DNA from 3 places in the Peteryoungia algae genome. Region 2 is predicted to be linked to each of the others. Evidence: riboswitches for the same ligand, from Rfam matches in the RefSeq annotation. Region 2 holds a riboswitch; each other region holds the start of a gene.
The links. Region 2 has a riboswitch for thiamine pyrophosphate ahead of thiD (bifunctional hydroxymethylpyrimidine kinase/phosphomethylpyrimidine kinase). Riboswitches for the same ligand answer to the same signal wherever they lie in the genome.
Positions count from the first base shown of each region.

Region 1: it holds a riboswitch for thiamine pyrophosphate, as region 2 does, so the genes downstream of both, thiC (phosphomethylpyrimidine synthase ThiC) here and thiD (bifunctional hydroxymethylpyrimidine kinase/phosphomethylpyrimidine kinase) in region 2, are expected to answer to the same signal.
Region 3: it holds a riboswitch for thiamine pyrophosphate, as region 2 does, so the genes downstream of both, thiB (thiamine ABC transporter substrate binding subunit) here and thiD (bifunctional hydroxymethylpyrimidine kinase/phosphomethylpyrimidine kinase) in region 2, are expected to answer to the same signal.

Region 1 covers NZ_CP128477.1:3,110,137-3,120,376, forward strand. The annotation lists gene ffh (signal recognition particle protein) at 1-95, opposite strand, end outside; gene QTL56_RS14785 (MBL fold metallo-hydrolase) at 404-1,489, shown strand; TPP riboswitch at 1,537-1,657, shown strand; gene thiC (phosphomethylpyrimidine synthase ThiC) at 1,749-3,587, shown strand; gene thiO (glycine oxidase ThiO) at 3,584-4,564, shown strand; gene thiS (sulfur carrier protein ThiS) at 4,561-4,758, shown strand; gene QTL56_RS14805 (thiazole synthase) at 4,760-5,536, shown strand; gene QTL56_RS14810 (thiamine phosphate synthase) at 5,533-6,138, shown strand; gene dapF (diaminopimelate epimerase) at 6,226-7,134, shown strand; gene mtaB (tRNA (N(6)-L-threonylcarbamoyladenosine(37)-C(2))-methylthiotransferase MtaB) at 7,206-8,423, shown strand; gene ftsY (signal recognition particle-docking protein FtsY) at 8,442-9,794, shown strand; gene QTL56_RS14830 (septation protein A) at 9,823-10,240, shown strand, end outside.
Region 2 covers NZ_CP128477.1:3,630,976-3,641,215, forward strand. The annotation lists gene QTL56_RS17205 (peptide chain release factor 3) at 1-890, shown strand, start outside; gene QTL56_RS17210 (HAD-IA family hydrolase) at 939-1,556, opposite strand; TPP riboswitch at 1,733-1,829, shown strand; gene thiD (bifunctional hydroxymethylpyrimidine kinase/phosphomethylpyrimidine kinase) at 1,880-2,707, shown strand; gene QTL56_RS17220 (pirin family protein) at 2,787-3,698, opposite strand; gene QTL56_RS17225 (class II glutamine amidotransferase) at 3,941-4,765, shown strand; gene QTL56_RS17230 (MmcQ/YjbR family DNA-binding protein) at 4,775-5,128, opposite strand; gene coaBC (bifunctional phosphopantothenoylcysteine decarboxylase/phosphopantothenate--cysteine ligase CoaBC) at 5,125-6,339, opposite strand; gene QTL56_RS17240 (response regulator) at 6,429-7,469, opposite strand; gene QTL56_RS17245 (response regulator) at 7,486-7,923, opposite strand; gene QTL56_RS17250 (sensor histidine kinase) at 7,926-9,413, opposite strand; gene ubiB (2-polyprenylphenol 6-hydroxylase) at 9,529-10,240, opposite strand, start outside.
Region 3 covers NZ_CP128477.1:3,061,119-3,071,358, reverse strand. The annotation lists gene thiP (thiamine/thiamine pyrophosphate ABC transporter permease) at 1-1,274, opposite strand, end outside; gene thiB (thiamine ABC transporter substrate binding subunit) at 1,281-2,279, opposite strand; TPP riboswitch at 2,346-2,460, opposite strand; gene QTL56_RS14555 (ABC-F family ATP-binding cassette domain-containing protein) at 2,569-4,401, opposite strand; gene QTL56_RS14550 (thiamine diphosphokinase) at 4,406-5,059, opposite strand; gene QTL56_RS14545 (cold-shock protein) at 5,281-5,571, opposite strand; gene QTL56_RS14540 (AAA family ATPase) at 5,936-6,775, shown strand; gene bfr (bacterioferritin) at 6,923-7,408, opposite strand; gene QTL56_RS14530 ((2Fe-2S)-binding protein) at 7,607-7,930, opposite strand; gene QTL56_RS14525 (error-prone DNA polymerase) at 8,049-10,240, opposite strand, start outside.

The DNA of each region.
Region 1 (10,240 bases), 520 kb from region 2:
CGCAGAGCAGCCGAGACATCCGCCTCGGACAATGCGCCACGGCCGGTCAGTCCATTCAGAATGGATCCAAGACGGTCCTGGAGGTTTTCAAACATCGGCTCTTCCTTGCATAGTTCGGGGGAACCCAAACCTCGGTCTTCTCCACGCGGAAAACAAGACGCAAAGCCAAAAACCACCCGAGGGCGCAACGCGCTGTCGGGTGTTGACCTCCGGGATCTCTTTATACCTTTTCGGGTCCCGGTCGGCGGCTCAGAGTTCTCGTCTCTTCGCAGATTGCGGCGGATAAACAGGAAAACCACCACGAAGTCAAGCCAAGTAGCGATTTCCCGGGGCTTTGCCTCCCTTCGGCGATCTGCAGCCTGCATCTTGTCGTGGAATTGACGAAACCACATATGAGTGAGCCATGAACAGACGCAACTTTCTCAAATGGTCGGGCTTCGGGCTCGTCGCCGCCACATTAGGAGGCCTCGGCATGCGTGAGGCGCAGGCGGGCAACCGCTATTACAGCGGCCCGGTCTCGGATCATTTCGACGGCAAGATCTTCTTCAATCCGGGTGGAGAGGAACCGCGCGGGTTTACAGATCTGCTGCGCTGGCAATTCGGCGGAGGCAAGATCGAATGGCCCAAGCCCGTAATGGCTGCCGACTTCGTCACGACGAAGCCGGAGCAGCGCGTGGATGGCGAACGGCTCGTGGTGACCATGGTCGGCCATGCGACGCTGCTGATCCAGACGGCAGGCCTCAACATCCTGACGGACCCCGTCTGGTCGGAGCGCGCTAGCCCCGTCTCCTTCGCCGGGCCGAGACGCGCCAATCCGCCGGGCGTCGCCTTCGACGATCTGCCGACCATCGATATTGTCATCGTAACGCACAATCACTACGACCATCTGGACATCGCGACGCTGAAGCGCCTCGTCGAACGCGACAAGCCAAGGATCGTGACCCCGCTCGGCAACGACCGGATTATCCGCGACGACATTGCTCAGATCGATGCCAGCGTGACGGACTGGGGCGACCGGTTGGATATGGGCAATGGCATAACCATCCATTGCGAGCCATGCCACCACTGGTCGGCCCGTGGTATGGGCGACCGGCGCATGGCGCTATGGGCCGCCTTCGTCATCGAAACGTCAGGCGGCAAGATCTACCACATTGGCGATACTGGCTATGCCGACGGCAAGCATTATCGCGACCTCCGCGAGAAGCATGGCGACATCCGGCTGGCCATCATGCCGATCGGCGCTTACGAGCCACGCTGGTTCATGAAGGCGCAGCACCAGAATCCGCAGGAAGCAATTGCAGGCTTCGGCTCGAGCGGCGCCACCTTCGGCATCGGACATCATTTCGGCACCTTCCAGCTGACTAACGAGGGAATAGACGACCCGCCAAAGGCACTTGCGGCCGCCATGACGGCCGCCGGGATTGGCACGGACCGTTTCAGGGGTTTACGTCCGGGCCAGCAGTTCGAGGTTCCGCGCGCCAGCGCCTGAGCGTCGCATCCCACGTTGACACGGGACGCACTTTTGACCACACTTCTCGCATTCACCAGGGGTGTCCCGACAAGGGGCTGAGATATCGCTACGCCGAAATGGCAGCGCGGTGACCCGTTGAACCTGATCCAGTTCATACTGGCGTAGGGACGGTGCAAGCGCTGCTAAACGACGATTCGGCACTCCGAATCCCGTGGCGTCTTTCCATCATTCCGGCTGACATGACTGGGTCTCCAACCTGAACACTTGGAGCTCCACGATGAACATTGCCCCGCATTTAGACAGACCCGACGTCACCACCGGGCCGCTTCCCGCCTCAACAAAGATCTTTCTGCCCGGAGAGATGCATCCGGACATCCGGGTGCCCATGCGCCAGATCGCGCTGCACCCGACATCGGGCGAGCCACCTGTTACCGTTTACGATTCCTCAGGCCCCTACACCATTCCGCAGGCAGCCATCACCATAGACCAGGGTTTGCCCCGCCACAGGACGGCCTGGGCTGAGGTGCGCGGCGATGTCGAACGCTATGAAGGCCGGGCGCTGAAGCCGGAAGACAACGGCTTCGTCTCGGCCGAGAAGATGACCCCGGTGTTTCCCGTGAATCATCCCCCGTTCCGCGCACGGGACGGCAAGGCCGTGACCCAACTCGCCTACGCCCGGGCGGGCATCATCACACCTGAGATGGAATTTGTGGCGATCCGCGAAAACCTCGGCCGCAAGGCCGTAAAGGAAGCGCTTGTGCGCGATGGCGAGAGCTTCGGCGCCGCGATCCCCGATCACGTGACCCCGGAATTCGTCCGCCAGGAAATTGCCTCGGGCCGGGCGATCATTCCCGCCAACATCAACCATCCCGAACTCGAGCCAATGATCATTGGCCGGAACTTCCTGGTGAAGATCAACGCCAATATCGGCAATTCCGCCGTCACCTCTTCGATGGCCGAGGAAGTCGAGAAGATGGTCTGGGCGATCCGCTGGGGTGCCGACACGGTCATGGATCTCTCGACCGGACGCAACATTCACAACATCCGCGACTGGATCATCCGCAATTCGCCCGTGCCGATCGGCACCGTGCCGCTCTACCAGGCGCTGGAAAAGGTCGGCGGCATCGCGGAGGATCTGACCTGGGAGGTCTATCGCGACACGCTGATCGAGCAGGCCGAACAGGGCGTCGACTATTTCACCATCCATGCCGGGGTGCGGCTGCATTACATCCCGCTGACCGTCAACCGCGTCACCGGCATCGTCTCGCGCGGTGGTTCGATCATGGCCAAGTGGTGCCTGCATCACCACAAGGAGAGCTTCCTCTACGAGCATTTCGAGGAAATCTGCGACATCTGCCGCGCTTACGATGTCTCCTTCTCGCTGGGCGATGGGTTGAGGCCCGGCTCGATTGCCGATGCCAATGATGCAGCCCAGTTTGCCGAGCTCGAAACGTTGGGTGAACTGACGCAGATCGCTTGGGCAAAAGACTGCCAGGTGATGATCGAGGGACCCGGCCATGTGCCCATGCACAAGATCAAGGAGAACATGGACAAGCAGCTGAAGACCTGCGGCGAGGCCCCCTTCTATACGCTCGGACCACTCACCACGGACATTGCGCCCGGTTACGATCACATCACCTCGGGGATCGGGGCGGCGATGATCGGGTGGTTCGGCACGGCCATGCTCTGCTACGTCACGCCGAAGGAGCATCTCGGTCTGCCCGACCGCGACGACGTGAAGACCGGCGTCATCACCTACAAGATCGCCGCCCACGCCGCCGATCTCGCCAAGGGGCACCCCGCCGCGCAGTTGCGCGACGATGCCCTGTCACGCGCCCGCTTTGAATTCCGCTGGGAAGACCAGTTCAACCTGTCGCTCGACCCGGAGACGGCACGCTCCATGCATGACGAGACCCTCCCGAAGGAGGCGCACAAGGTCGCGCATTTCTGCTCGATGTGCGGCCCCAAATTCTGCTCCATGCGGATCTCGCATGACATCCGCGCCGAGGCCCAGAAGGAGGGCCTGACCGCCATGGCAGAAAAATACCGTTCCGGCGGCGATCTCTACATGACGGCGGACGAGATGGCAGCGCTGGAGACGGGGGAACCGTCATGACCGTTCTGGTGAAAGGCGCCGGCGTCGCGGGGCTAGCGACGGCGCTGGCACTGGCGCGCAGGGGTGTCTCCGTCGAGGTCGTGGAACGCCGGGCCGATATCGGGCTTGGCGCCTCCCATTGGGCGGGTGGCATGCTCGCCCCCTATTGCGAGCGGGAGGCGGCAGAGGAGATCGTGCTCACTCTCGGCCTCTACGCCGCCGACTGGTGGGACGAAGCCGTCCCCGGTCTCGCACAGCGACGCGGCACGCTTGTTCTCGCCAATGCCCGCGATCATGCTGACCTCAAGCGCTTTGCGAGCCGTACACGGGGGCATCTCTGGGTGGGCGAGAAGGAGATTGCAGAACTTGAGCCCGCTCTGGCAGGTCGCTTCGGCACCGGCCTCTTCTTCGCCGAGGAGGCCCATCTCGATCCGCGCAAGGCATTGCGGGGTCTCTACGATGCGGCACGGGGGGCGGGGGCCTCCTTCCGCTTCGGGGAAGAGGCAGGTGATGCAGGAGACTACGCGACGGTCATCGACTGCCGCGGACCACAGGCGATCGGCGAGATCGAAGGATTGCGCGGCGTGCGCGGCGAGATGCTCTATCTGGAGACGGCCGATATCACCCTCTCCCGTCCCGTACGCCTTCTACATCCCCGCCACCCTCTCTACATCGTGCCGCGCGGCAACGGGCGCTTCATGCTGGGCGCGACCATGATCGAGACGGAGGATGACGGGCCGATCACCGCGCGTTCGATGATGGAGCTTCTGAACACCGCCTATGCCCTTCACCCGGCCTTCGCCGAGGCGCGGATCATCGAAACCGGCACCGGCATCCGCCCGGCTTTCCCGGACAATGTGCCCCGCCTCATCGAAACCTCCGAAGGCATGGCAGTCGCCGGCATGCACCGCCACGGCTTTCTGCTCGCGCCGGCACTGGCGCGTCAGGCGGCAGACAGGCTCACGACCATCGAAGCGCCCGAGAGGAGGTCAGCATGAAGCTCACCGTCAACGGAGAAACCCAGGAGCTCGATGCAGGCAACCTCGCCGATCTGCTCGCAAAGCTCGACTACGAAGGCGAGTGGCTCGCAACCGCCGTCAATGGCGAACTGGTTCACCGCGAGGAGAGAGCCGCCCATTTCTTGAAGGAAGGCGACCGGATCGAGGTCCTCTCGCCTATGCAGGGTGGCTGACATGGCACTCGAACTCTATGGCAAGACCGTTTCCTCGCGTCTTCTGCTGGGTACGGCCCGCTACCCCTCCCCTGCGATCCTGGCGGAGGCCGTGCGGCGGTCAAAGACCGAAATCGTCACGGTGTCACTCCGCCGGGAAACTGCGGGCGGCAAGGCGGGCGGCGCCTTTTTCCAGCTGATCCGCGATCTCGGCGTTCATGTCCTGCCCAACACAGCCGGTTGCCACAGCACCCGGGAAGCAGTGCTGACGGCCCAGATGGCGCGGGAGGTCTTTGGCACAAACTGGATCAAGCTCGAGGTCATTGGCAATCACGACACATTGCAGCCGAATGTTTTCGAACTGGTCGAAGCGGCAAAAATCCTGAACGCCGACGGCTTCGAGGTTTTCCCCTACACCACCGACGATCTGGTGGTCGGCCAGAGACTTCTTGCTGCCGGTTGCCGGGTCCTGATGCCCTGGTGCGCCCCGATCGGCAGCGCCATGGGCCCGCAAAACCTGCCCGCGCTGAAGTCCATGCGCGCGGAATTTCCAGACGTGCCCCTGATCGTCGATGCCGGCATCGGCCGTCCCTCCCATGCCACTGTTGTCATGGAGCTCGGCTATGACGCCGTCCTGCTCAACACCGCCGTCGCCAGTGCTGGCGATCCGGCCGCAATGGCAGAGGCGTTTGCGCGCGCAATCGAGGCGGGGCATATGGCCCGTGAGGCTGGCATGCTCGAACCCCGCGACATGGCGGTTCCCTCTACACCTGTAATCGGAAAGGGCGTCTTCGCATGAAGCTCGATCCCTTTTACCTGATCGTCGACAGCGCCGACTGGATCGAGCGGCTCGTGCCGCTGGGCGTCAGGCTGGTGCAACTGCGCATGAAGGATGTCGATGAAGCCACCCTTCGCCAGCACATTCGCCGCGCCCGGCAATGCTGCGCCGATCACGGCTGCCAGTTGATTTTCAACGACTTCTGGCAGATCGCCATTGATGAGGCCTGCGACTTCGTCCATCTCGGCCAGGAGGATCTGATGTCGGCAGATCTCCGCGCGATCAGGGGCGCGGGTCTGAGGCTAGGCCTCTCAACCCATGACGAGGGAGAACTGAATGCGGCCCGTGACGTCGAGCCCGATTACATCGCTCTCGGCCCGGTCTATCCGACGATCCTGAAGAAGATGGCCTGGGCACCGCAGGGACTTGAACGCCTCACATCCTGGAAAGGACAGATCGCCCCCCTGCCCCTGGTTGCGATCGGCGGACTTCGTCCCGACCGGCTCCAGGGGGTTTTCGAAGCCGGAGCAGACAGCGCAGCCGTCGTAACGGACATAACTCTGCATGCGAACCCCGAACAGCGAACCCGCGAATGGCTAAGGACGACTGAGCAATGGCGTTGACTATAGAAGGCGGGTTTGAGCCGCTCCACTGGTAATTCGGCTTCATTTCCGCCATATAGGCTGAAAATACACCTGTATGGAGTGACGATGTCGGATCGGGTCGAATTCGCTGTTATGAACGGGCTTGGCAACAAGATCCTGGTCGTCGACATGCGCGGCCGGACCGATCGGGTGACCCCGACTGCTGCAGTCGCGCTTGCTGCAGATTCATCGACGGCCTTCGACCAGATCATGGCGATCCACGATCCGAAGGTCGACGGAACCGACGCCTATATCGACATCCTGAACTGCGACGGCTCGAAGGCCCAGGCCTGCGGCAACGGCACCCGTTGCGTTGTGCAGGCACTCGCCAGCGAGACCGGCCGCAAAAGCTTCACCTTCCAGACCATCGCGGGCATTCTGAACGCAGTCGAGCATCAGGACGGGACGATCTCCGTCGACATGGGCAAGCCCGTCTTTGCCTGGGACAAGATCCCGCTCTCGGAAGAATTTCACGACACCAGCCGCATCGAGCTGCAAATCGGCCCGATCGACGCGCCGATCCTGCATTCGCCCTCGGCCATGTCGATGGGCAATCCGCATGCCGTCTTCTGGGTCGACCGCGATCCGATGACCTATGACCTGGAACGCTTTGGACCGCTTCTCGAAAACCATCCGATCTTCCCGGAAAAGGCCAATATCACGCTTGCCCAGGTTACCTCGAAGACAACGATGGTGACGCGCACCTGGGAGCGCGGCGCCGGCCTGACGCTCGCCTGCGGCTCAGCCGCCTGCGCCGCTGGCGTATCCGCCGCCCGCACCGGCCGCACCGACCGCAAGGTGACGATCACGGTCGCGTCCAGCCCGGGCCGCGGTACGCTCACCATCGACTGGCGTGCAGACGACAAGGTCGTCATGACCGGTCCCGCTGAATGGGAGTGGTCGGGCATGGTTGATCCGGCCACCGGTAGCTGGCAGCGAGATGCAAGCGCCGACGCAGAGGCTGCCACCCCGTGACTCCTGAGCAAAAGGGTTCTGTCGAGGTCATCACCTTCGGCTGTCGCCTGAACACCTATGAGTCCGAAGTCATGAAGGCGGAGGCGGCCAAAGCTGGCCTCGACAATGCCATCCTCGTCAACACCTGTGCCGTGACGTCGGAAGCCGTGCGTCAGGCGCGTCAGGCGATCCGTCGGGCGCGGCGCGAGAACCCGGGAACAAAGATCATCGTCACCGGCTGCGCGGCTCAGACGGAAGCGCAGAACTTCGCGGCTATGCCCGAGGTCGACGCTGTCCTCGGCAATGAGGAAAAGCTCCAGGCCGAATATTACCGCCGCCTGCCGGATTTCGGTATCTCCGCGGAAGAGAAGATTGCCGTCAACGACATCATGAGCGTGACCGAGACCGCACCGCAGATGGTCGCCCATATCGACGGCCATGTACGCGGCTTCCTGCAAGTGCAGAACGGCTGCGACCATCGCTGCACCTTCTGCATCATCCCCTTTGGCCGAGGGAATTCGCGGTCCGTACCGATGGGCGCCGTCGTCGAGCAGGCGCGCAAGCTGATTGAGAACGGGTATCGCGAAGTCGTGCTGACCGGGGTGGACGCCACCAGCTACGGAGCGGACTTGCCGGGTATGCCGACGCTTGGCCTTCTCGCCAAGACGCTGCTCAAACAGGTGCCCGAGATCCTGCGCCTGCGCCTCTCTTCGATCGACAGCATAGAGGCAGACGGCCATCTGTTTGATCTGATTGCCGATGAGCCCCGCTTCATGCCGCATCTGCATCTATCGCTGCAGCATGGCGACGACATGATCCTGAAACGCATGAAGCGCCGGCATTCCCGCACGGATGCAGTCGCTTTTGCCGAGCAGGTCCGGCGCCTGCGCCCGGGCTTCGCCTTCGGCGCTGACATGATCGCTGGATTCCCGACCGAAACGGCGGAGATGGCCGATAACTCCGCCCGCCTCGCCGAGGAAATCGGTATTGCCCATCTGCATGTCTTCCCTTACAGCCCGCGCCCGGGCACACCGGCAGCCCGCATGCCGCAACTCGACCGGGCACTGGTCAAGACGCGCGCTGCCGAACTGCGCAGCGTCGCCAACCGACTGCAGGCCATGCATCTCGCCTCGCGCGTCGGCACCCGTCAGAAGCTGCTGGTCGAGCGCAACGAAATGGCGCATACGGAAGACTTCACCCTCGTTGCGACGCCCGGCCTGAAACCCGGCAGCTTCGTCGAGGTTTCGATCGGCGGCCACACGGGCCGCCATCTGACGATTTCAGCGGCAGCGGCAATCGCCGCAGCCTGACAGACGGATAGAGTGAGTATGGCCCTCGGCTTCATCAAAAAAGTCTTCACTTTCGGCAAGGACAAGGCGGCAGATGCGCCGACCCGTCTGACGGCGGAAGAAAAGGCTGCGATCGGCGCCGAAAGCGAACCGAAGGACCGCCACGAAGACCTGCCCCTCGCCGAGGATCCGGTCATTTCGGCGGAAGTGGAGACTGCAGCGGGACCTTCCGACGACTTCTCAGAGGAAGATCTGTCCCTGGTGCCGCTCGAACTGCTTCAGGCCGAGACGAAGGAAGAGGTCCCGGCTGACAACGATCAGCAACCCCAGACTATGCAAGACACAGACGTGAGCGACAGTGTCACGGCCGCATCTGGCGATGGTCCGGAACCAGCCGTTCCGGTGCTGCCCAAGGGTTTTGCGACGGCCGAGTTGGGGGCCGCCGAGCCGGAAGCCCCCGCCCCTTCTGAAAAGCTGAGCTGGTTCCAGCGCCTCAAGGCCGGCCTGTTTCGTACCTCCTCGCAGCTCACAGGCCAGATCACCGCCCTCTTCACCAAACGCAAGCTTGACGACGAGACGCTGGAGGAACTGGAAGATCTGTTGATCCAGGCCGACCTCGGGGTCGAAACGGCGCTGCGCGTCACTGATACCCTCGCCTCCGAGCGCTACGGCAAGGATGTGACCGGCGAAGACGTCACCAGGATCATGGCGACAGAGATCGTCAAGGTTCTGAAGCCGGTGGCAAAGCCGCTCGCCCTCGATCTCAGCCACAAGCCGCATGTCATCCTTGTCGTCGGCGTCAACGGCACCGGCAAGACCACGACAATCGGCAAGCTTGCAGCCAAGCTTTCTGGCTCGGGCCTCAAGGTCATGCTGGCCGCCGGCGATACCTTCCGTGCAGCGGCGATCGAGCAGCTGAAGATCTGGGCCGACCGTACCGGCTCAACCTTTATCGGCACCAAGCTCGGCGCGGATGCAGCCGGCCTTGCCTACGAGGCCTTCGAAAAAGCGAAAGCAGAGAAATCCGATGTCCTGATCATCGATACCGCCGGCCGCCTGCAGAACAAGACGGAACTGATGGCGGAACTCGAGAAGATCGTCCGCGTCCTCGGCAAGCTCCATCCCGATGCGCCGCATACGGTTCTTCAGACGCTCGACGCGACCACGGGTCAGAACGCCCTGCAGCAGGTCGAGATCTTCCGCAACATTGCGGGGGTGAACGGCCTGATCATGACAAAGCTCGACGGCACGGCCCGTGGCGGCATCCTCGTCGCCATCGCCGCCAAGCATAAGCTGCCCGTCTATTTCATCGGCGTCGGCGAGGGTATCGACGATCTCGAGCCCTTCGAGGCGGAAGATTTCGCCAGCGCCATTGCCGGCATCGCGCGCTGAGCGCCGAAAACTTTAGGGAACGACATCAATGTCGGACACATCCACCGATACACACGCGTCCAAGGCCGAAAGACAGAACCCGCTGTTGAAGATGGCATTGGAACTCGGCCCGCTGCTGATCTTCTTCTTCGGAAACTTGCGCGGCGAGTGGCTGGCCAAGACCTTTCCGGCACTGACCGCGATCGGCGGCCCGCTTCTGATCGCCACCGCGCTGTTCATGGCCGCAACGGTACTTTCGCTGATCATTTCCAAGATCGTCTTCAAGCACCTGCCGGTCATGCCCTTCGTATCGGGGATCGTCGTCATGGTCTTTGGCGGACTCTCGATCTGGTTGCAGGACGAAACCTTCATCAAGATGAAGCCGACCATCGTCAACACGCTCTTCGGCGTTACGCTGCTTGGCGGCTTGGCCTTCGGCACCTCGCTACTCGGATATGTCTTTAATG
Region 2 (10,240 bases):
CTTTTGATCACAAAGCCTTCCTCGAAGGTCACATGACGCCGGTTTTCTTCGGCTCCGCCTTGCGGAATTTCGGCGTGCGCGACCTGATCAACGCGCTGGGCGCCTTTGCGCCCCCGCCGCGCGACCAGGTCGCCGATGTCAGAACGGTGCACGCGGCCGAAGACAAGATGACGGCCTTCGTCTTCAAGATCCAGGCCAATATGGATCCCAATCACCGGGACCGCATCGCCTTTGCCCGCATCTGCTCCGGCAAGCTTGAGCGCGGCATGAAGGCGCGCCTTGCCCGCACCGGCAAGCAGATGGGCCTGACGGCACCGCAGTTCTTCTTCGCGTCGCAGCGTCAGCTCGCCGACACGGCTTACGCCGGTGATGTCGTCGGCATCCCGAACCACGGCACGCTGCGCATCGGTGATACCCTGACCGAAGGCGAAAACCTCGTGTTCCAGGGCGTGCCGAACTTCTCGCCAGAAATCCTGCGCCGTGTCCGTCTGGAAGATGCGATGAAGGCGAAGAAGCTGAAGGAAGCCCTGCAGCAGATGGCGGAAGAGGGTGTCGTGCAGCTCTTCTCGCCGGAAGACGGCTCGCCCGCCATCGTCGGCGTCGTCGGCGCGCTGCAGCTCGACGTGCTGAAGGAGCGCCTTCAGGGCGAATACGGCCTGCCGGTCTCCTTCGAAATGTCGCGCTTCTCCGTCTGCCGCTGGATTTCGGCCGAACAGAAGGACGATCTTGAAAAGTTCATGACCCAGCGCCGTGGCGACATCTGCCGCGATCTCGATGGCGACCCGGTCTTCATGGCGCAAGACCAGTTCTCGCTTCGTTACGAGTCCGAACGCTACCCGGCGATCAAGATGGTTGCCATCAAGGAGTATCACGCCGTCAAGGCGGCGTGATCGATCTCGGGGGTGGCGGCGCTGGCTCGCCACCTGCTTCTCGGTCGGTCAAATTGCCGGAGCGATCCGCAGCCCTGACGATGGCTGGAAGTCGATCCGCAGGCGTTCATAGCTTTCGATGGTCGGATGTGATGTCTCGAGCGGCTGGGCGTGGGTGGCCGTGACGACGGCGACATCGGCCCCTGCCGCTTCTCCGGCCCTGACGCCAGCCAGCACATCCTCGAAGACCAGGCAGCGGGACGGATCGACGCCAAGCTTCTGCGCGCCGAGGCGGTAGCCGGCCGGATCGGGTTTGCCGATCTTCACATCCTCGGCCGTCACGATTTGCAGCGGTTGTGGCAGGCCGGCAGCACCGATGCGGGCACGCGCAAGGGCGGAAGGCGCCGAGGTCACGATTGCCCAGCGCTCCGCAGGCAGGCTTTTCAGAAAGGCGATGGCACCCGAAATGGGAACAACGCCGTCGAGATCCTCGATTTCGCCGCGCTCGATCTCCAGAGCTTCCTGCACGACGTCGATGCCGGGCAGGTTCAGCGCGCTGATCGTGTCGATTCCACGCTTGCCGTGCATGAAGGGCAGGAAGGTCTCGAGATCGAGACCATGCCTCAGCGCCCAGCGGCTCCAGACCCGTTCGGCAGCGGCGATGGAGTTGAGCAGCGTCCCGTCCATGTCGAAGAGAAAAGCGTCATAGGAGCGGTCGAAAAGCCTGTCGGGGGAATGATGCAAGGCGTGGCTCCTCTGGTCCAATGCGCGATGAGGCTCCCTAGCTGCTCCGGGCCAAGCCTACAAACACTTAAATCGGCAAGAGATGAGTGACAGAGACACCACTCTCGCCTAGTCTCGACCTCGAGAGACAGGGGCGTCCGGCGAAAGCCGGGCTGAGAAGGACCCTTTGAACCTGAACCAGATCATGCTGGCGGAGGGAGTCGCTCGGGTGCCGCGGGCTCTCTGCGTCTGCCCGTCGCTTCTCCACCCGCAAAGGAGAAGCCGAGATGCCATCGTCCCCCATCCGCAACGTGCTCACCATTGCCGGCTCCGACCCCTCCGGGGGTGCCGGCATCCAGGCGGACCTCAAGGCCTTCTCCGCGCGCGGTTGTTACGGCATGGCCGTCATTACCGCGCTGACCGCGCAGAATACGAGAGGGGTCTCGGCCGTCATGCCGCTCGATCCCGGCTTCGTGGCAGAGCAGATCCGCATGGTCTTTGCCGATATTCGCGTCGATGCGGTGAAGATCGGCATGATTGCCAACTCCGGCATCGCGCGCGCGGTCGCCGATATGCTGAGGCCTCATCGCGGCATCCCCATCGTGCTTGATCCCGTCATGATCGCCAAGGGAGGGGCCGCTCTGCTCGACCCGGAGGCGATCGACGCGCTGACGAACGAGCTCCTGCCGCTGGCCACACTGCTCACGCCCAACCTGCCGGAGGCCGCGGCTCTGCTCGGCGACCCCGAAGCCTGCGACCGGCGGATCGTGGAGTCCCAGGCCATCAGGCTGACGGGCCTTGGCCCGGAGGCCGTCCTCGTCAAGGGTGGCCATCTGCCGGGCCAGGAAAGCCCCGACGTGTTGGTGGTCGGGGGAGCCGTGACGTGGTTTGAGGCCGATCGCATCCCTACGCGCAACACCCATGGCACGGGCTGTTCCCTGTCGAGCGCCCTGGCCGCCGAACTGGCGAAGGGCCTCGAAACACCGGAGGCTGTGAGGCTCGCCAAGGCCTGGCTCGGAGACGCGGTCCGGACTTCGGGTCAACTGTCCGTCGGTTCGGGGCATGGCCCGGTCCACCATTTCCACGCCCTGTGGGAGGTCACTGGGCAGAGTTGATGGCTGGGAGACGGGATCTACAAAAAAAGAAGGCCCGGCGGTGGAGTGCCGCCGGGCAAGGTGAACTTGACTGCCGGGTTTAATGCTCGGCCTTGATAAAGGTTCCGTTCTGCAGCTCCTTCATCGCCTGCATCAGCTCTTCGCGGGTGTTCATCACGATCGGCCCGTGCCAGGCGACGGGCTCCTTGATCGGCTTGCCGGTCACGAGAAGGAAGCGGATACCCTGCTCGCCCGCCTGCACGGTAATCTCGTCGCCGGTGTCGAAGACGACGAGCGTGCGGTTTCCGGAGAGGTCGCGGATATTCAGCTCTTCGCCCAGATACTCCTTCTCGACCTTGACGCCGAAGGGCGTCGACGCATCGCGGAACGACCCGGAGCCGGCGAAGATATAGGCAAATGCCGAGCGATAGGTATCGACCGGGAAGGACTTGCGCTTGCCCGGCGGCACCGAAATGTCGAGATAGACCGGTTCGGCGGCAATCCCGTCGACCGGGCCGTTCTTGCCCCAGAATTCGCCGGAGATGACACGGACCGAAGTCCCGTCATCGTCCACGACGACCGGAATGTCGGCCGACTTGATGTCCTGATAGCGCGGCTTCGTCATCTTCAGCGACGAGGGCAGGTTGGCCCAGAGCTGGAAACCGTGCATGCGGCCGGCGAAATCGCCCTTTGGCATTTCCTGATGCAGGATCCCGCTACCGGCCGTCATCCACTGCAGGTCCCCGGCGCCCAGCATACCTTGATTGCCCAGGCTGTCGCCATGCTCGACAGTTCCGGCAAGCACATAGGTGATCGTCTCGATGCCGCGATGCGGATGCCACGGAAAGCCGCGGACATAATCGCTCGGCGTGTCGTTGCGGAAGTCGTCCATCATCAGGAACGGATCGGTCATGTCAGGATCGCCGAAGCCGAAGACGCGGTGCAGCTTGACGCCGGCGCCTTCCATGGTCGGCGTGGCGCGGCTCTCATGTTTGACGGGACGTATGGACATCGGGGATCTCCTCGGAACGAAAGGCTTCGGTTGCAGCCAGTATAGACGATCGGAGGAGGCTGCGGAGGAGCGCCAAAGGCAACGCAGTGTTCACTTTTGCTCGTGTTGCACTGCGAAAAGCCATTGCCGGCCCGGATAAATATCTGTCATGAAGGCAGTGACGTTTGCAAATCGTTAGCCATTCGAGCCAAGACTGGGTGAAAGTCGTCGGTGGTTTGGCGGATTGGGAGATGTAAGGACATATGTGTCGCTGGGCAGCCTATCGCGGAGTTCCGATCTTCCTGGAGGAGCTCGTCACCTCGCCCGCTCATTCCCTGATCGAGCAATCCCATTGCGCAACACGCGCGAAAACTGCGACCAATGCCGATGGTTTCGGCATCGCCTGGTATGGTGATCGCCCCGAGCCCGGCCGGTTCCGCGATGTTCTCCCCGCCTGGTCCGACTGCAATCTGAAGAGCCTTGCCCGCCAGATCCGTTCGCCGCTCTTTCTCGCCCATGTGCGCGCCGCGACCCATGGCGCGACGCGTCGCGACAATTGCCATCCCTTCGTGCATGGAAACTGGTCCTTCATGCACAATGGCCAGATCGACAATTTCGACCGCATCCGCCGCCCCATGGAAGGCATGCTGGACGACGAACATTTCCACGCCCGTGTCGGCACCACCGACAGCGAACTCCTCTTCCTGCTCGCCCTGCAGTTTGGTCTGCGGGAGCGCCCGATCGCCGCCATGAGCGAGGCCGTCGGCTTTGTCGAGCAGATCAGCCTGCATTTGACCGGCGAGGCCAGGATTCGCCTGACGGCGGCTTTTTCCGACGGCGAGACGCTCTATGCGGTACGCTACTCCACCGACGAGCACGCCCCCACGCTCTATGCCGCCCCCATGGGGCCGAAGGGAAGCTACTGCCTCGTCTCGGAACCCCTGAACGACGAGACCGACACCTGGGTGGAAATCACGGCCGGCAGTGCCGTGATCCTTAATGGAAACGGGCTGGATGCCGCTGAGTTCAAGCCGCAGGTCGAACGCATCAGGCTCGATCAGGTACGCCAGCCCGCTATGGCCGGCTAACCTCTCCCGTCAAACTGGGATCCCCAGTTCTGCCCGCAGCTTCCTGGTCAGGCCACCGGCCACCAAGCGATGCGAGCGGCGGATGTACTCTGCTATCTCTGCTGCAGCGAGTTCCGTCTCCGGATCGAGCGTCACCCATTTGCGCTTGGCGAAGTAGGGAGCCTGCGCCACGCCACCGAGTGCCGTCAGGATTTCGAAGCTTTCCTCGCTTACCTTGAAGCAGATCCGCCGTTCGACATCGGTCAGCAGTGTGAAGACCTTGTCGCCCACCTTGGCCACTCGGGCATCCCACTGGTCGACAAGGCTGGTTCCTGGCAGGCTCCGCACGAGCGCCTCGAATCCGTCCCGGTCGAAAAGACTCATGCGCCGGTTCCCCCGATCTGGGTGGCGATCCACATCGCCAGTCGCTCGGCCACTTCGCTCTTGGTGAGATCGGGCCATGCCTCGACTCCATCATGCGAGATAAGGCGAACCCGGTTACGGTCGCCACCCATCACGCCGGTTTCGGGGGAGACATCATTGGCGACGATCAGGTCGGCACCCTTGCGCTCGAGTTTGGCCCGACCATTGTCCTCGACATTTTCCGTCTCGGCAGCAAAGCCGACGACGAGGCGCGGGCGCTCGGGGTGGTGTCCGATTGTTTTCAAAATATCGGGGTTTTCGGCGAGCTGCAGCGGTGGCGGCGCCTCGCCGGGCTGCTTCTTGATCTTCCTCTCCGCCGAGGCCGCCACCCGCCAATCGGCCACGGCAGCGACCATGACCGCTATATCGACCGGCAGCGTGGAAATCACGGCATCGCGCATCTCTTCGGCGCGCTCGACATGCACTGTCCGAACGCCCTCGGGGTCGGGAATGATCACAGGCCCTGAGACGAGGGTCACGTCCGCACCAAGCCGGGCCAGTGCCGCCGCGATCGCATGTCCCTGCTTGCCGGAGGAGCGGTTTGCGATGTAGCGCACGGGATCGATCGGCTCATGTGTCGGCCCGGAGGTGACGACCGCCTTCAGCCCGGCGAGGGGCCTGGGTCCCGAAAGCAGATCCTCAACGCGGGCGACGACCTCCAGCGGTTCGGCTATGCGTCCGCGCCCGCGTTCGCCACTCTCAGCCATCTCGCCTTCCATTGGCCCGATCGCCTGGATCCCGTCGCGCTGGAGCACGGAAAAATTCCGCCGTGTGGCCGCATGGGACCACATTTTCGGGTTCATCGCAGGCGCGATCAGCACAGGGCGATCAGTCGCGAGCAATACGGTCGAGGCCAGATCGTCGGCAAGTCCGTTCGCCATCTTCGCCATCAGGTCAGCGGTGGCGGGCGCGACGAGCACGAGATCACATTCCCGCGCCAGCCGGATGTGGCCCACATCCTGTTCGTCTTCGCGGGAGAAAAGTTCGGTATAGACATGGGAGGCCGAGAGGGCGCCCACGGCGAGCGGTGTGACAAATTCCTGCGCCCCTCGCGTCATGATCGGGCGCACGTCAGCACCGCGCTCGCGAAGCCTGCGAATGAGGTCGAGGCTCTTATAGGCGGCGATACCGCCCGCGATTATCAGCAAAATACGCTTTCCGGCCAAGGTCATGCAAAGGGACCCCTTTCTGTCGGCCGGACCCTAGCGCAAATTCTGCGGGTGGAAAATGCTTGAAGAACAAGACTGGTAAACGGAGCGGATCAACCATTCGTGCCGAGGCGGAGCGGCACCTCCGCGACAGTCCCGCGCTCGGTTTCAAGGTAACGCAGCCCCGTCCCGAGCGTTGCGGCCATCGACTTGACGATGCGACTGCCGAGCCCTGTGCCCTTCGGCGCGCAATCGGGATCGATGCCTACGCCATCGTCCTCCACGCGCAGTATCGCCTCCTCGCCCGAGATCGTCTTGAGCGTCACCCGGATGTCCCCACTCTGCCCCTGGGGATAAGCATATTTGAAGGCATTGGTGACGAGTTCCGTGACCACCATGCCGACGGATACGGCCTTGTCGGCGGTCAGCGTGATCGGATCGGCATCGAGGAGCAGACGGATCGGCCTTTCGGCGCTGTGCAACGAATTGTAGAGCTCGACTGTCAGGCGATTGAGATAACGGTCGAGTTCGACCTTGCTGACGTCGTCGGACGTATAGAGGCTGCGATGCATGCCGGCGATCGCCGAGATCCGCGCCTGGGTTTCGGCGAGTTCCGCCTTGACCTCCTCGCTGCGGGCACTCGAGATCTGCAGTCGGAGAAGGCTCGCCACGAGCGCCAGCGAATTGGCAACACGGTGATTGACTTCGGCAAGCAGCGCCTCCGCCCTTTCCTTGCCAAGCCGGATCTCTTCGTCAGCCTTCGCCTTGGCCGCCCGCAACTGGGCATTGGCGACGGACTGCTCGATGGCGCTCGTCAGCAGGGAAAGGAAGTCGTCACTGACCGTCTTGATCACATAGTCGGCCGCGCCAGCCTTGATCGCCTCGATCGCAACCTGGGCCTCGTTGGAGCCCGTGACATAGACGACGGGCAAATCGACCTTGCTCTCGCGCATCTGCGCGAGAACTTCGTGGCCTGTGCCGTGTCGCAGATAATGGTCGAGCACGACGACGTCGAAGCCCTCGCTGTGCATCCGCTCGAGCGCCGTTGTTGGGTTTTCGGCATGGGACACTTCGTGCCCCAGCCGACCCAGATGCTTCTGCACCAGCCGCGCGATGGCCGCATCATCGTCGATGTAGAGGACACGGAATCTCATCGACGCTGATCCGCGGTCATGGGATCTGCATGACGGAGAAGAAGAGACCGAGCTGGCGGATCGCGTTGGCGAAATTGTCGTAATCGACGGGTTTGGTAATATAGACATTGGCCCCGAGGTCATAGCACCGCTGGATCTCCCGCTCGTCATCCGTCGTGGTGAGGATGACGACCGGCAGCCGCCGCGTATGCGGATTGGATTTGATCTGGTCGAGAATATCGGTGCCCGACATGTCCGGTAGATTGAGGTCGAGCAGGATCAGAAGGTAACGATCTTCCGAGGCCTTGCCGCTGCGATCCTTTCCAAGAACGTAGTCGAGCGCCGCGGTCCCGTTGGTAAACGGGATGATCTCGTTGTGCACGCCGGCGCGCCGCACGTTCTTCTCGATGAGACGGGCGTGACCCTCGTCGTCTTCAACCATGATGATGGTGACTTCTTTACCCACGGCTTTCATATTCAACTCCGTACCAAGCGTGACAGATCAGATGGCAGTCGCAGTACGAAGGTCGATCCCTTCCCTAGGCGGGACCGAACCGTGATCTCCCCACCCAGGTTGCGCGCAAGCGAGCGGACATGGGCGAGACCGATGCCTTCGCCGGACTGGTCCTGATGGCCGGACCGCCGGAAGAGTTCGAAGATGCGTTCGTGATCCTGTTCTGCAATGCCACGGCCATTGTCCTCCACTTCGATCCGAACCATGAGCCGCCCTTCGGGCGCGGTTCGGACAGCGAGGGCCAAAGGCCGATCCGGATGCTTGTACTTTATCGCATTGTCGAAAAGGTTACCGAGAATCTGTTCGACCGAAAGCCGGTCGGTGTTGAGGCGGGGCGCCTTGATGTCGAGGTCGATGTTTCCGTCGCTCTCACTGATCTGATGATAGACGCTCGCGGTGATGGTCTCCAGCATCGGTTGCAGTTCCACGATCTCGGGCTTCAGCTGGCGCCGGCCGTCGCGGGAAATCTTGAGGATGGCGTTGATCAGGCCGTCCATCTTCTTCGTTGACGAACGAATGAAGCCGATTGCTTCCGGCAGGTCCTCGGCCGCCGCCAGCCGCGCCTCGTGGATCTGCTCCTCCGATATGGCTTTGCCGTCGTTCAGCACATAGGCCTGCAACGCCTTCAGCGAAGCATCCAGTTCCGCCGTGAAGCCCATGATGTTGACCAGCGGCGCACGCAGGTCGTGGGTCACGATATAGGCGAAACGCTGAATTTCCTGGTTGGCCTGCATCAGGTCCTCGGTGCGTTCTGCAACGCGCGCCTCGAGGCCTTCGTTCAGGACTTCCACCTCGCGGCGGGAGGACGCAAGCGCCCGGACATGTTGCGCGACGACGAGGAGCGCGCCGCCCATGACGGCGATAATGGCGATGCCGCCACCGATGGTGATCCATTGAAGCTGTTGTGTGGCGGCAAGTTGGTCCTGGGTTCCGCTTTCGACATTGGCGTCGGACAGTTCCTTGAACCGATCGAGTATCTCGCGGATGTCATCCATCAACTCGCGGCCGACATCGCTCTGGACGAGCTCGATGGCCTGATCCGGCTCGCCGCTCCGCACGAGATTGATTGTCTGCCCCATCTCGTCCAGCTTGCTGCGGACCCTGTCGCGCAGCTCAGCCATCTGCGCGGCTTTGATCGGCCGATCCTTCACGGCTTCGCCAAGCTGTGCCAGGTCGTCCCGGATCTCGGCGGTGGCGCCTTCATAGGGCTGCAGGAACAGCTCGTCGCGTGTGATGACGAAGCCGCGCTGGCCGGTCTCGGCATCCGTCAGCTTCTGCATCAGGTCGGCCGACATGCGACGGATGCTGCGCTCCTGCAGGATGTAGTCGAAAGTCGAGCGCGTGCGCTCGACGAGACCAAGGGTCGCGACGATGATCCCGATGAGAATTCCGGTGCCGATCAGGAGAAAGAGCAGCGTGGACCGAACGAAGCCGGTTTGGGTGGCAGACATGGTGCTCCTGAGGGAACAAAGAAAGCATAATGCCGTTGCAACGCCGCTTGTGCGGCATTGTTCCATCAAGACATCAAGAAAATTTGGTCCAAGCGGGCGACGTTTGGGCGTGAGATCAGGAGACCTGGACCGCAATCACGACGGCAGCCGCAGCAATGACCCAGAGCGCCGCCCGGCCGAACCGTGTGTGCCGGGCCTCCGCACGTCCGATACGCTCGGCCGTGTCGGCGTCAAAGCGAAGCCCTTCCTCGCTCATGCGCACGATTTCGCCATGCAGCTTTTCGGTCTTGGCCGCGATCTCCGGCAGCGCCTCGGCCAGCCTCAGGGCCGCCTTCGCGCCATCCTTCAGGTCGGTCGCGATCCGCTTAGGCCCGAGATTGTCGCGGATCCAGTGCGAAACGACGGGTTCTGCGGCCTTCCACATGTTGAAACGAGGATTGAGGATGCGCGAGACACCCTCGACCACAACCATGGTCTTCTGCAGCATCACGAGTTCCGGACGTGTTTCCATGTCGAAGATTTCGGTGACCTCGAACAGCAGCGTCAGCAGCTTGCCCATCGAGATGGTCTCTGCCGGTTGTCCGTGGATCGGCTCGCCGATCGCCCGGATCGCCTGGGCGAAGCTCGCGACATTGTGGTGCGATGGAACGTAGCCCGCCTCGAAATGGACCTCCGCCACGCGCATGTAGTCGCGGGTAATGAAGCCATAGAGGATCTCGGCGAGGAAGCGGCGCTCCTTCTTGCCCAGACGCCCGGCAATGCCCATGTCGACCGCGACAATCATGCCAGCGGGATCCACGAAGAGATTGCCGGGATGCATGTCGGCA
Region 3 (10,240 bases), 570 kb from region 2:
ATCAGGGCGTTTATGCCTGTGACGATGAAGGGTGCGAAGGTCGCGACCTCGCCCCGAGGTCTCAAAGCCAGGAACCAGCCTGTGGCGAGGACGCTGGTGGGGACGAGCAAGACCAGCGAGGAGACCGCGGCGAGCGCAAGCGAGAAGATGCGGTTGCCGGCATTTTGTGCGCGAGCCGTCGCGATGTCGGCGCGAGCTGCGATCACACCATAGGCAAGCAGAGTGGCAAGCAGCCCCGCAGAGAAAGCCACACCCAGACTGGTGAAGGATGCCTGTTGAAAGGCCGCCTGGGAGAGAAGTCGACCGAGATCAGCCTGCAGGCCGGAGACGACCACCTGGCCGAGCGGCAGGATGAGGAAAAGCGTGGCAAACAACAGGAGCAGCCCGTCGGCGAGGCGGACAAGCGGACGCCGTCCGTCGAATCGTGGGAAGTGTCGACCGCTGGTAACACCGGTATCAGGTGCTGCCGGCAGGAAGCTCAGGCCAGCGAGGATCAGGCCTGTCACCGTGATCTGCAGGAGCGCCAGCGACACGGCGCGCTCCGGGTTGAAGTCGAAGCGCAGCGCCTGGTAGATGGCAACTTCAATGGTCGTTGCCGCAGGGCCACCACCGAAGATCAGCACCAACGTGAAACTCGTTACACAGAGCATGAAGATCAGACCTGCTGCTCCGGGGATCACACGGGCCAGAACCGGCCACTCGATGAAGCGGAAGGTGGAAAACGGCGAAAATCCGAGGCTTGCCGACATGCGCCAGTATTCCGCCGGCACCCGCTCAAGGGCTGACAGCATCAGGCGGGTTGCCAGCGGCAGGTTGAAGAAGACATGGGCGACGAGGATGCCGGTCAGCCCGTAGATCGAGATTGGCTGGTCGAGGCCAAGTCCTGTCAGCGTATTGTTGACGATGCCGCTTCTGCCGAAGATGCCAATCAGCCCGAGCGCGCCGATCAGGACTGGCAATCCCATCGGCACGGCCATCAGCCGGATCAGCCAGATGCGACCCGGAAAAGCCGGCTGTCTGGCGAGTGCACTGGCGACCGGCAGGGCCAAGCCCACGGAAAGAAGCGTGGAGAGAAAGGCCTGCCAGAGCGTAAAAGAAAGAACCGAGCGGATGACGGGATCAGCGAAGGCGGAGAGAAGACCGCCCGACAATCGTCCCGCGAGGAGGGCCGTCAGCGCGATGCCGACGAAAGCCGTCACGACCAGCAGAACGAAAAGGCCACCCGCAAGCGCGGGCAGCCTCTGTCGTCGTGACTGGTGGATCGGGCGGATCATACGATACTATTTCAGCGTCATCGCTTTGAGCCATTCGTCGATCCAGGCCTGTCTGTTGGCCGCGACTTCGGGGGGAGCCATCAGGAAGGTCGTCTTCGGCTGGACCAGCTTGCCAAAGGCTTCCGGCAGAGGTTCCGACGTGGACGCGACCGGCATCATCCAGTTGTTGGTCGGGATCGTGTCCTGAAATCCGGGCTCAAGCATGAAGGCGAGAAACTGGCGGGCCAGTTCCTTCTCCGGCGCATTTTTTAGGAGGCCGGCGACTTCGATCTGGATGTAATGGCCCTCGGAGAATTCCGCCGCCTGGTAGCGGTCGGTTTCTTCGGCGACCATGTGATAAGCCGGCGAGGTGGTGTAGGAGAGCACCATCGGCGCTTCACCCTTGGTGAACAAGCCATAGGCTTCCGACCAGCCGGGCGTGACGGTGAGCACGCGGTCCTTGAGCTTTGCCCAGGCTTCCGGCGCCTTGTCGCCATAGACCGACTTCACCCAGAGCAGCAGGCCGAGGCCCGGCGTCGAGGTGCGCGGATCCTGAATGACGATCTTCTGCGACGGATCGCCCTCAACCAGTTCCTTCAGGCTCTTTGGCGGCGTCTTGATCGCCTCCGTGTCGTAGATCACGGCGAAATGGCCGTAGTCATACGGCAGGAAGACATCGTCGCTGAAGCCGCCAGGCACCTTCACTGCGGCGGCATCGACGCTGTGTTGTTCAAACAGGCCGGTCTGCTTGGCTTCCTCGACGAGGTTGGTATCGAGCCCGAGCACGACATCGGCCTTGGATGTCTCACCTTCCAGCTTGAGCCGGGTGAGGAGCGCAACGCCATCGGCAACGCCGACAAAAGTGACCGTGCAGTCACAGGTCTTCTCGAAGGCTTCCTTAACCTTGGGGCCGGGGCCCCATTCGGAGACGAAGCTCTCATAGGTGTAGACGGTGAGCGTCTTCTCGGCAGCTGCGGCCGGCAAAACGAAGCCGAGAATGGCGGTCGAAAGGCCGCCGATAAGCATGGAAACAGTCCTGGGTCGCATAGCGCCCTCCTCCTCAATCATCATTGCTGTCGGGATAGGGCGCCTGAAATCGTCGCGTCTAATCCCTCCGCCGGTCTTAACCGGATCAGGTTCCGCGGGTTGGCATGAAGCCTCTCAGCATTCCGGCTACGAAAACCGGAAGGCACCCCGTTAGAGCAGACTTGAGATAGCGCGCTGGGACTTTGAGCGCAAGGTGCGAACATTCAGTCGCAGCGGCCTTGATGTTGGAAGACGCCAAGCTTCGGATGATGGCGAGGAACTAAGGCCTTCAGCCCTCCAGTTCCTCACGCAGCATTTCGAGTTCCAGCCATTCCTCTTCCATGCGGGTGATGTCGGCGCGCAGCTTTTCCATTTCGGCGGCGAGCTTGTTGAAGCTTGCCGGATCCTTAGTGAAGAGGTTGGGATCAGCCATCTTGCCTTCGCGTGCGGCGATTTCTTTCTCCGCCTTTTCCATTTCCCTGGGTAGGTTTTCGAGCGCAAATTTCTGTTTGAAGGAGAGCTTGCCCTTACCCTTCGAGCCTGAGTCTGCGGGCTTGCCGCCCGATGCTTCCTGCGCCTTTGCTTTCTCGGCCTTTTCCACCCGCTTGCGCTCGTCCTCGACGCCCTTGCGCTGGGCGAGCATATCGGAATAGCCACCGGCATATTCGATCCAGCGGCCATCGGGCGCATCCGGATTTGCTGGCGCAATCGTCGAGGTGACCGTGCGATCGAGGAAGTCGCGGTCATGGCTGACAAGGATGACGGTGCCGGAATAGCCAGCGACGATTTCCTGCAGCAGATCGAGTGTCTCGATGTCGAGATCGTTGGTGGGTTCATCGAGAATGAGCAGGTTCGAAGGCTTGGCCATGATGCGCGCCAGCATCAGGCGCGCACGTTCGCCGCCTGACAGGTTGCGGATCGGGGTGCGAGCCTGTTCCGGCTGGAAGAGGAAGTCCTTCATGTAGCCGGTGACGTGCTTCTGTTCGCCATTGACCAGCAGATTCTCCCCGCGGCCGTCGGTCAGATAGTGGGAGAGTGTGTCTTCCGGATTGAGGTCCTCACGCTTCTGGTCGAGCACGGCGATCTCGAGATTGGTGCCGAGTTTCACGACACCTTCATCTGGTGCCAGCTGGCCCGTCAGCATCTTGAGCAGTGTCGTCTTGCCTGCACCATTGGGTCCGATCAGACCGATGCAGTCGCCGCGATGCACGCGGATCGAAAACGGTGCGACGATGGCACGGTCACCATAGGTCTTGGTGATCTTGTCGGCCTCGATGACGAGCTTGCCGCTTTCCTTGCCTTCTGTGGCGGACGCCTGAATCGTTCCCTGCGGTCCCTTGTGGCCGCGGTAATTGGCCCTCAACGTCTGCAGGTTGCCGAGGCGGCGCATGTTGCGCTTGCGACGCGCGGTAACGCCATAACGCAGCCAGTGCTCCTCCCGCTCGATCTGGCGGCCGAGCTTGTGCTGCTCGATCTCTTCCTCTTCGAGGACCTGGTCGCGCCACTCCTCGAAATGAGCAAAGCCGCGGTTCAGCCGGCGTGACAGGCCACGATCAAGCCAGACGGTGGCGGTCGAGATCTTTTCCAGGAAGCGTCGGTCGTGGGAGATGAGAACAAGTGCGCTGCGGCTCTTCGACAGTTCCCCTTCCAGCCATTCGATCGTCGGCAGATCGAGATGGTTGGTCGGCTCGTCGAGCATCAGGATGTCCGGCTCCGGCGCCAGGACCCGGGCGAGTGCTGCGCGGCGTGCCTCGCCGCCTGAGAGTTGCTGTGGGTCTTCCTGGCCGGTGAGGCCGAGGTGTTCGAGCAGATAGGTGACACGATAGGGATCATCGCCTGGTCCGAGCCCCGCCTCGGCATAGGCCTGAACGCTGGAATAGCCGTCGAAATCCGGTGCCTGCTCCAGATAGCGGATCGTCGAGGACGGATGGCGGAAAACCTCGCCGGACTGCGCTTCGACAATTCCGGCGGCGATCTTCATGAGTGTCGATTTGCCGGAGCCGTTGCGGCCGACGAGGCAGATCCGGTCTCCCGGTTCGACCTGAAGGCCCGCGCCGGCGAGCAGCGGCGTACCACCGAAAGAAAGCTGGATGTCATCGAGTTTGAGAATGGGAGGCGCCAAGGTTTCAGGCTCCGGAAAGATCGTAAGGGCGGGCGAGCAGCATGGCCCGGCCACGGGAAAGGGAGACCGAGATCGGGCCCTCAGCGATGTTGGAAATCGTGCGCGACGAGCCGAAGGGCAGCCGGAAATCCTGGAGCGGATAGCGTGCGTTTCGGATTGTCAGGCCTTCGAGCATGGTGAAGCCGAGCACGGAGAAAAGCGCACCCTTGGGCAATTCGAGCGCGAGTTCGCTCTGTTCGACAAAGGGATAGGCCTCTTCCTCGCCTGAGGTGAGCACGACCTCGTAGCCGTCTTCGACCAGGCCGAGCGCGTTCAGGTAGTGCTGCAGTGCATGGTCGGACCGCTCGCCTCCGAGAGCGCCGGCGAAAATCAGCCGGGTGGCGCCGCGTGCGATTGCTTCGGCGACTGCGATTTCACCGTCTGTGACGGCCTTGGCGGCGGGGTAGGTTCGCCGTTCGACGTCAGGAAAGCGCTCGATCAGAGTGGTGTCGCTGCTGTCAAAATCGCCGACCCATAGCTCGGGTGTCACACCGAGTTTCGTCGCATGGCGCATGCCGCCATCGGCCGCGATCACGCGGCTTCCCGTGGTCAGCGCCCGCAGGCGATCCGTGACGGCCAGGCTGCCGCCGAGCAATAGGGTGAAAGAGGTCAAAGTCATGGCCAGCCCATAGCGCATCTCTGCCCAAAAGGGAAAGGTCAATGCTGAGGGGAAGGCGCCCGCACTGGCGGGAGAGAGTCGCCCGGACAGACCTCTGCGAGGGGTCCGGGTCTTGTCTTCTCAGCGCTTCTTGGGGGCGGCTGACTCTGCATTCTTGATCTGGGTCGTGAAGGTCGAAACCGGGGCCGCGGACGGCTTGGACTTGTCCTGCTTCGGCTTCCTTACTTCGCGGTTCGAACGCTGTTGGCCTTTAGCCATGATGTGTTTTCCTTCTTCGGGGTGTTTGCAGGAGCCATTGCCCGGGCGGAGGCCTTGCTGCGGCTGGGATCAATGTCGGTTTCGGCGATGCAACGATCGAAGCTCTCGCTTTCAAAGCGGACCCTGTACTGGCGGCTTCCGCCTGTCTCGGGCAGGGTCGCCAGTACCTTGCAGGCGCCATTGCTGCGGGCAAGACGGACGGGGCCGTCCTTCAGAACCACTGTGTCGCCGATGGAATAGATGTGTCTGCTCATGGGTATCTCCTGCAGCGGGGAGGCTGCGGTCGTGGCAGGCGCCCAGATGACCGGCGGGTCGGACTTTGGGTCCTTCCGTTCACGGGGCCCGCCATTGTGCGGGTCTTGGCCGCCGAACACGTTTGTCCGGACGGTGATAATGGGGTCGTGGAGAAGGTCGGTGATGTCCGGTGCCTGAAATTCCGTCCTTGGGGGATGGGGCGCTTGCAGACGGACACGCATCAGCGTTCGTGGAAAACAGCCTGTCAGATTGGCGCCAAAACACAAGCTTTATCTGGTGAATAGGGTGAAAGCCGTGACCGCGCTTGCACCCCTTGAGGCTCGTCATTAGGTTGCGCCCATGAATGAAAGAGGCTCATGCAAGATGCAGTTTCAGGGAACCGCCGACTACGTTGCCGACAAGGACCTGATGATTGCGGTCAATGCCGCGATCCGGCTGGAGCGGCCGTTGCTGGTCAAAGGGGAGCCAGGCACTGGCAAGACCGAGCTTGCCCGTCAGGTTGCGACCGCTCTCGGCCTCGACATGCTGGAATGGAACGTCAAGTCGACGACAAAGGCGCAGCAGGGGCTTTACGAGTATGACGCCGTATCGCGCCTGCGTGACAGCCAGCTTGGTGATGCCCGCGTCAACGACGTCAACAACTACATTCGCAAAGGCAAGCTGTGGCAGGCTTTTGTCGCTGCGCGGAAATGCGTTTTGCTGATCGACGAGATCGACAAGGCTGACATTGAATTCCCCAACGACCTGCTGCAGGAACTCGACCGGATGGAGTTTCATGTCTACGAGACCGGTGAAACGGTCATGGCCCGGGTGCGACCGATCGTGATCATCACCTCGAACAACGAGAAGGAGCTGCCAGACGCCTTTCTGCGCCGCTGCTTCTTTCATTACATCCGGTTCCCCGATTCAGAGACGCTGGAACGGATCGTCGAGGTGCATTATCCCGGTATCAAGAAGACACTGCTTCGCAACGCGTTGACCCAGTTCTACGAGATCCGCGAAACGCCAGGTCTTCGGAAAAAGCCGTCGACATCGGAAGCGCTCGACTGGATCCGGCTTCTGGTCGCCGAGGATGTCGATCCGGCCGATCTGCGCGGCGAATCGAAAAGCGCCCTTCCCAAGCTGCACGGCGCGTTATTGAAGAATGAGCAGGACGTGCATCTTTTCGAGCGACTGGCGTTCATGGCACGGCGGGACCGCTGATCCCTCGGCGAGGATCGCGGGCGCGGCCAGGTCATCAGGACCTGGAAACAAAAATGAAGCCCCGCGTGAACGGCTTCCCGAAATTGGAGGTCCAGTTTTCGGGTGTCCGTTCAGGACGGGGCCTCTGTCATTGGCTGCAACTGCAGATTATTCGGCGGAGTCGGCCGAATCTGCGTTGAGCTGGCCGTATTTCTCTTCGCCGATCTTGGAAAGAAGCTCGAGCTGCGTCTCCAGGAAATCAATGTGACCTTCTTCATCGATGAGGAGCTGTTCGAAGATCTTCATCGAGACGTAATCGCCAGCCTGGTGACAGATGTCGCGCGAGGCCTTGTAGGAGGTCCGGGCATCATATTCTCCGGCGAGATCGGCTTCCAGCACTTCCTTGACGTTCTGGCCGATACGGAGGGGAGCAACCTGCTGCAGGTTCGGGTGGCCTTCCAGGAAGATGATCCGGTCGATGATCTTGTCGGCGTGCTGCATTTCCTCGATCGATTCGGCACGCTCTTTCTTGGCGAGCTTCGTATAGCCCCAGTCGTTGAGCAGGCGGTAGTGCAGCCAGTACTGATTGACGGCGCCAAGCTCGAGAAACAGAGCTTCGTTGAGCCGTTCGATGACCTTCGGATCACCCTTCATGATGTTCATCCTTTTTGTGAATTCGGAAGCGGCAACTCTAGCGCCGCTGTCTTCCCGTGTCGAGCCGCTTTAGAAGCATTCTAATTTTCGGGTGAGGGTCCGACGGTGCTGAATGGAACCGTGGCACAGGACCCCGGTCTTCGGTTTCCATGAAAAAGGGCAGGTAAATCCTGCCCTGTGCGATGAAAGATCTGGAGATCAGCCGGCAGCCCGGCGCGCAGCTGCCATGGCCTGGCGGCGCTCTGCCAATGCCGCCTTCTGCTCTTCGTGGAATTGCTTGAGCCGCTCCATGAAATTGACGACCTTGGTTTCTTCGGTCTTGCGGGCGGCGTGATACTCCGCAGTCGTGCGAATGATGATATCGACGACATTTGGGAAACATCCACAACAACGGCCACGCTTGCTCATGGCGTGGTAGACCTTGCCAGGAACGATCAGCTGCCAACAATCATCATCGAGCATCTCGGTGATGACGGCCTGTATGTCCTTGTCGGTGATGTAATTGCAGCTGCAGACCAGCATGGTCGGGTCACTCGTCAAACATGACACTTACTCTCGCCTTTCTCTTAAACAAGATGGGCTTTGTCAAGAAAATTCGCAGGCAAAGGGCTGGTCGATCCGTCGGGCCCCAGAGTGGGCTTCAGTGGAAGTTACGGCCCTTGGGCATCAACTCGGCCATGGCGCTGCGTCTTGGATGTCCTGGGGGCGGTGCGGCAGCTGGCAGTGCAGGAGGTGGCTTTATCGGTTGGTTCCGGGCCTGTTTCTCGTGTCTTGCCTGACGCGGGTCGATGCCCGGCCGGCGGACCTCGTCAGCATGGGCAAGCGTATCGAAGGTCTTGAGGTCTTCGAGCAGCAGGCCAAGACGAGCGCTGGCATCGACGAGATGGTCGGCCACGACATGGATGACCCCATGTGCCTTTTGCAGTCGGCCGCGCAGGGCAACCAGCCTCGCGCCCATGACCACCGGTCGATAAAGCTCGAAGGTTTTGGGCCAGACGATGGCGTTCATCGTGCCTGTTTCGTCCTCCAGGGTCATGAAGATCACACCCTTGGCCGATCCCGGGCGCTGACGCACCAGGACAAGTCCGGCGATCTCGACCTTGGCGCCATGGGCCAGGGTTTCGAGATCGGCCGCCGATTTGAGGCCGGCCCGATGCATGGCTTCGCGCAGGAAGGACAAGGGGTGAGCCTTGAGCGAAAAGGATAGTGTACGATAATCACTGAGCACTTCTTCGCCCGGCAGCATGCGGGGCAGGTCGACCTCGACTTCCTGCTGCAGATCCTGGCCCGGAAGCGCCAGGAAGAGCGGCAGATTTTCGACGGCCGCTCCCGCATCAAGCGCCTGGGCGGCCCAGAGGGCATCGCGACGGTTGAGACCGAGAGAGGAAAAACAGTCGGCATCGGCGAGTTTCTCGATCACCGTGCGGGGCAGGCGCGTGCGCAGCCAGAGATCACGGATGGAATCATAACCCGCACCGCGCCTCTCGACGAGCCGTGCCATCTCGCTTTCGGAAATTCCCTTGATCTGCCGAAAGCCGAGACGAACGGCGTGGCGGCTCTTGATCACGCCGGTCATGGAACGGTGACGGGATGCGATGCGGGCGGGGTCAAAGGCCGACTGCCCTTGCTCATCGCCTTCCAGCGTACAATCCCAGACGGAATGATTGACGTCGACGGGCCTCATCTCAACGCCGTGTTCGCGGGCATCGCGCACCAACTGGCCCGGCGCATAGAAGCCCATCGGCTGGGAATTCAGGATCGCGGCGCAGAAGATGTCCGGATAGAAGGCCTTGAACCAACAGGAGACATAGACGAGCAGGGCGAAAGAGGCCGCATGGCTTTCGGGGAAGCCGTATTCGCCGAAACCCTCGATCTGGCTGAAGCAGCGAGCCGCGAATTCAGGGTCGTAACCGCGCTCGACCATGCCTTCGACCATACGCTTCTGGAAGCTGGAGACCTGGCCGGTGCGGCGGAAGGTGGCCATGGCGCGGCGCAGCCTGTCGGCTTCGGCGGGTGTAAAACCGGCGGCAGTGATGGCGATCTGCATGGCCTGCTCCTGGAAGAGGGGCACGCCCAGCGTGCGCTCGAGCACTTGCCGGAGTTCGGGGCTTGGATAGTCGATCGGGCGGCCCGCGAGCTTGTCTGCGCGGCGTTTGAGATAGGGATGGACCATGTTGCCCTGAATCGGGCCGGGGCGGACGATGGCGACCTCAATGACAAGATCGTAGAAAACGCGTGGTTTCAGCCGCGGCAGCATGCTCATTTGCGCCCGGCTTTCTATCTGGAAGACACCGAGGGTGTCGGCGCGGCAAATCATGTCGTAGACTTCTGTGCGCTGATCTTCGTTGACCGAGGCGAGGGTCTCGTGGCGGTCGTGATGGATGGACAGCAGCTTGAAAGCCTTGGCGAGGCAGGTGAGCATGCCGAGTGCCAGCACGTCGATCTTGAGGATCTTCAGCGTATCGAGGTCGTCCTTGTCCCATTCGACCATATAGCGGCCGTCCGCCGTGTTCATGATCGGAACCACTTCGTCCAGGCGGTCCCGGGTGATGACGAAGCCGCCGACATGCTGGGAGAGATGCCGGGGAAAATTCTGCAAGGCCTGCGCATAGGCGAGGACGTTCCGTGTGGTCGGATCCTTGAGGTCGAGCCCGGCGGCCTTGGCCTGGTCTTCGGTGAAATGGCTGGTCCACCAGCCCCAGATCGAACCGGCGAGTGCGGACTGTACATCATCCGACAGGCCGAAGGCCTTGGCGACCTCGCGACCGGCGGAACGGGCGCGGTAGCTGATGACGGCAGCGGTCAGTGCCGCATGCTCCCGGCCGTAAGTCT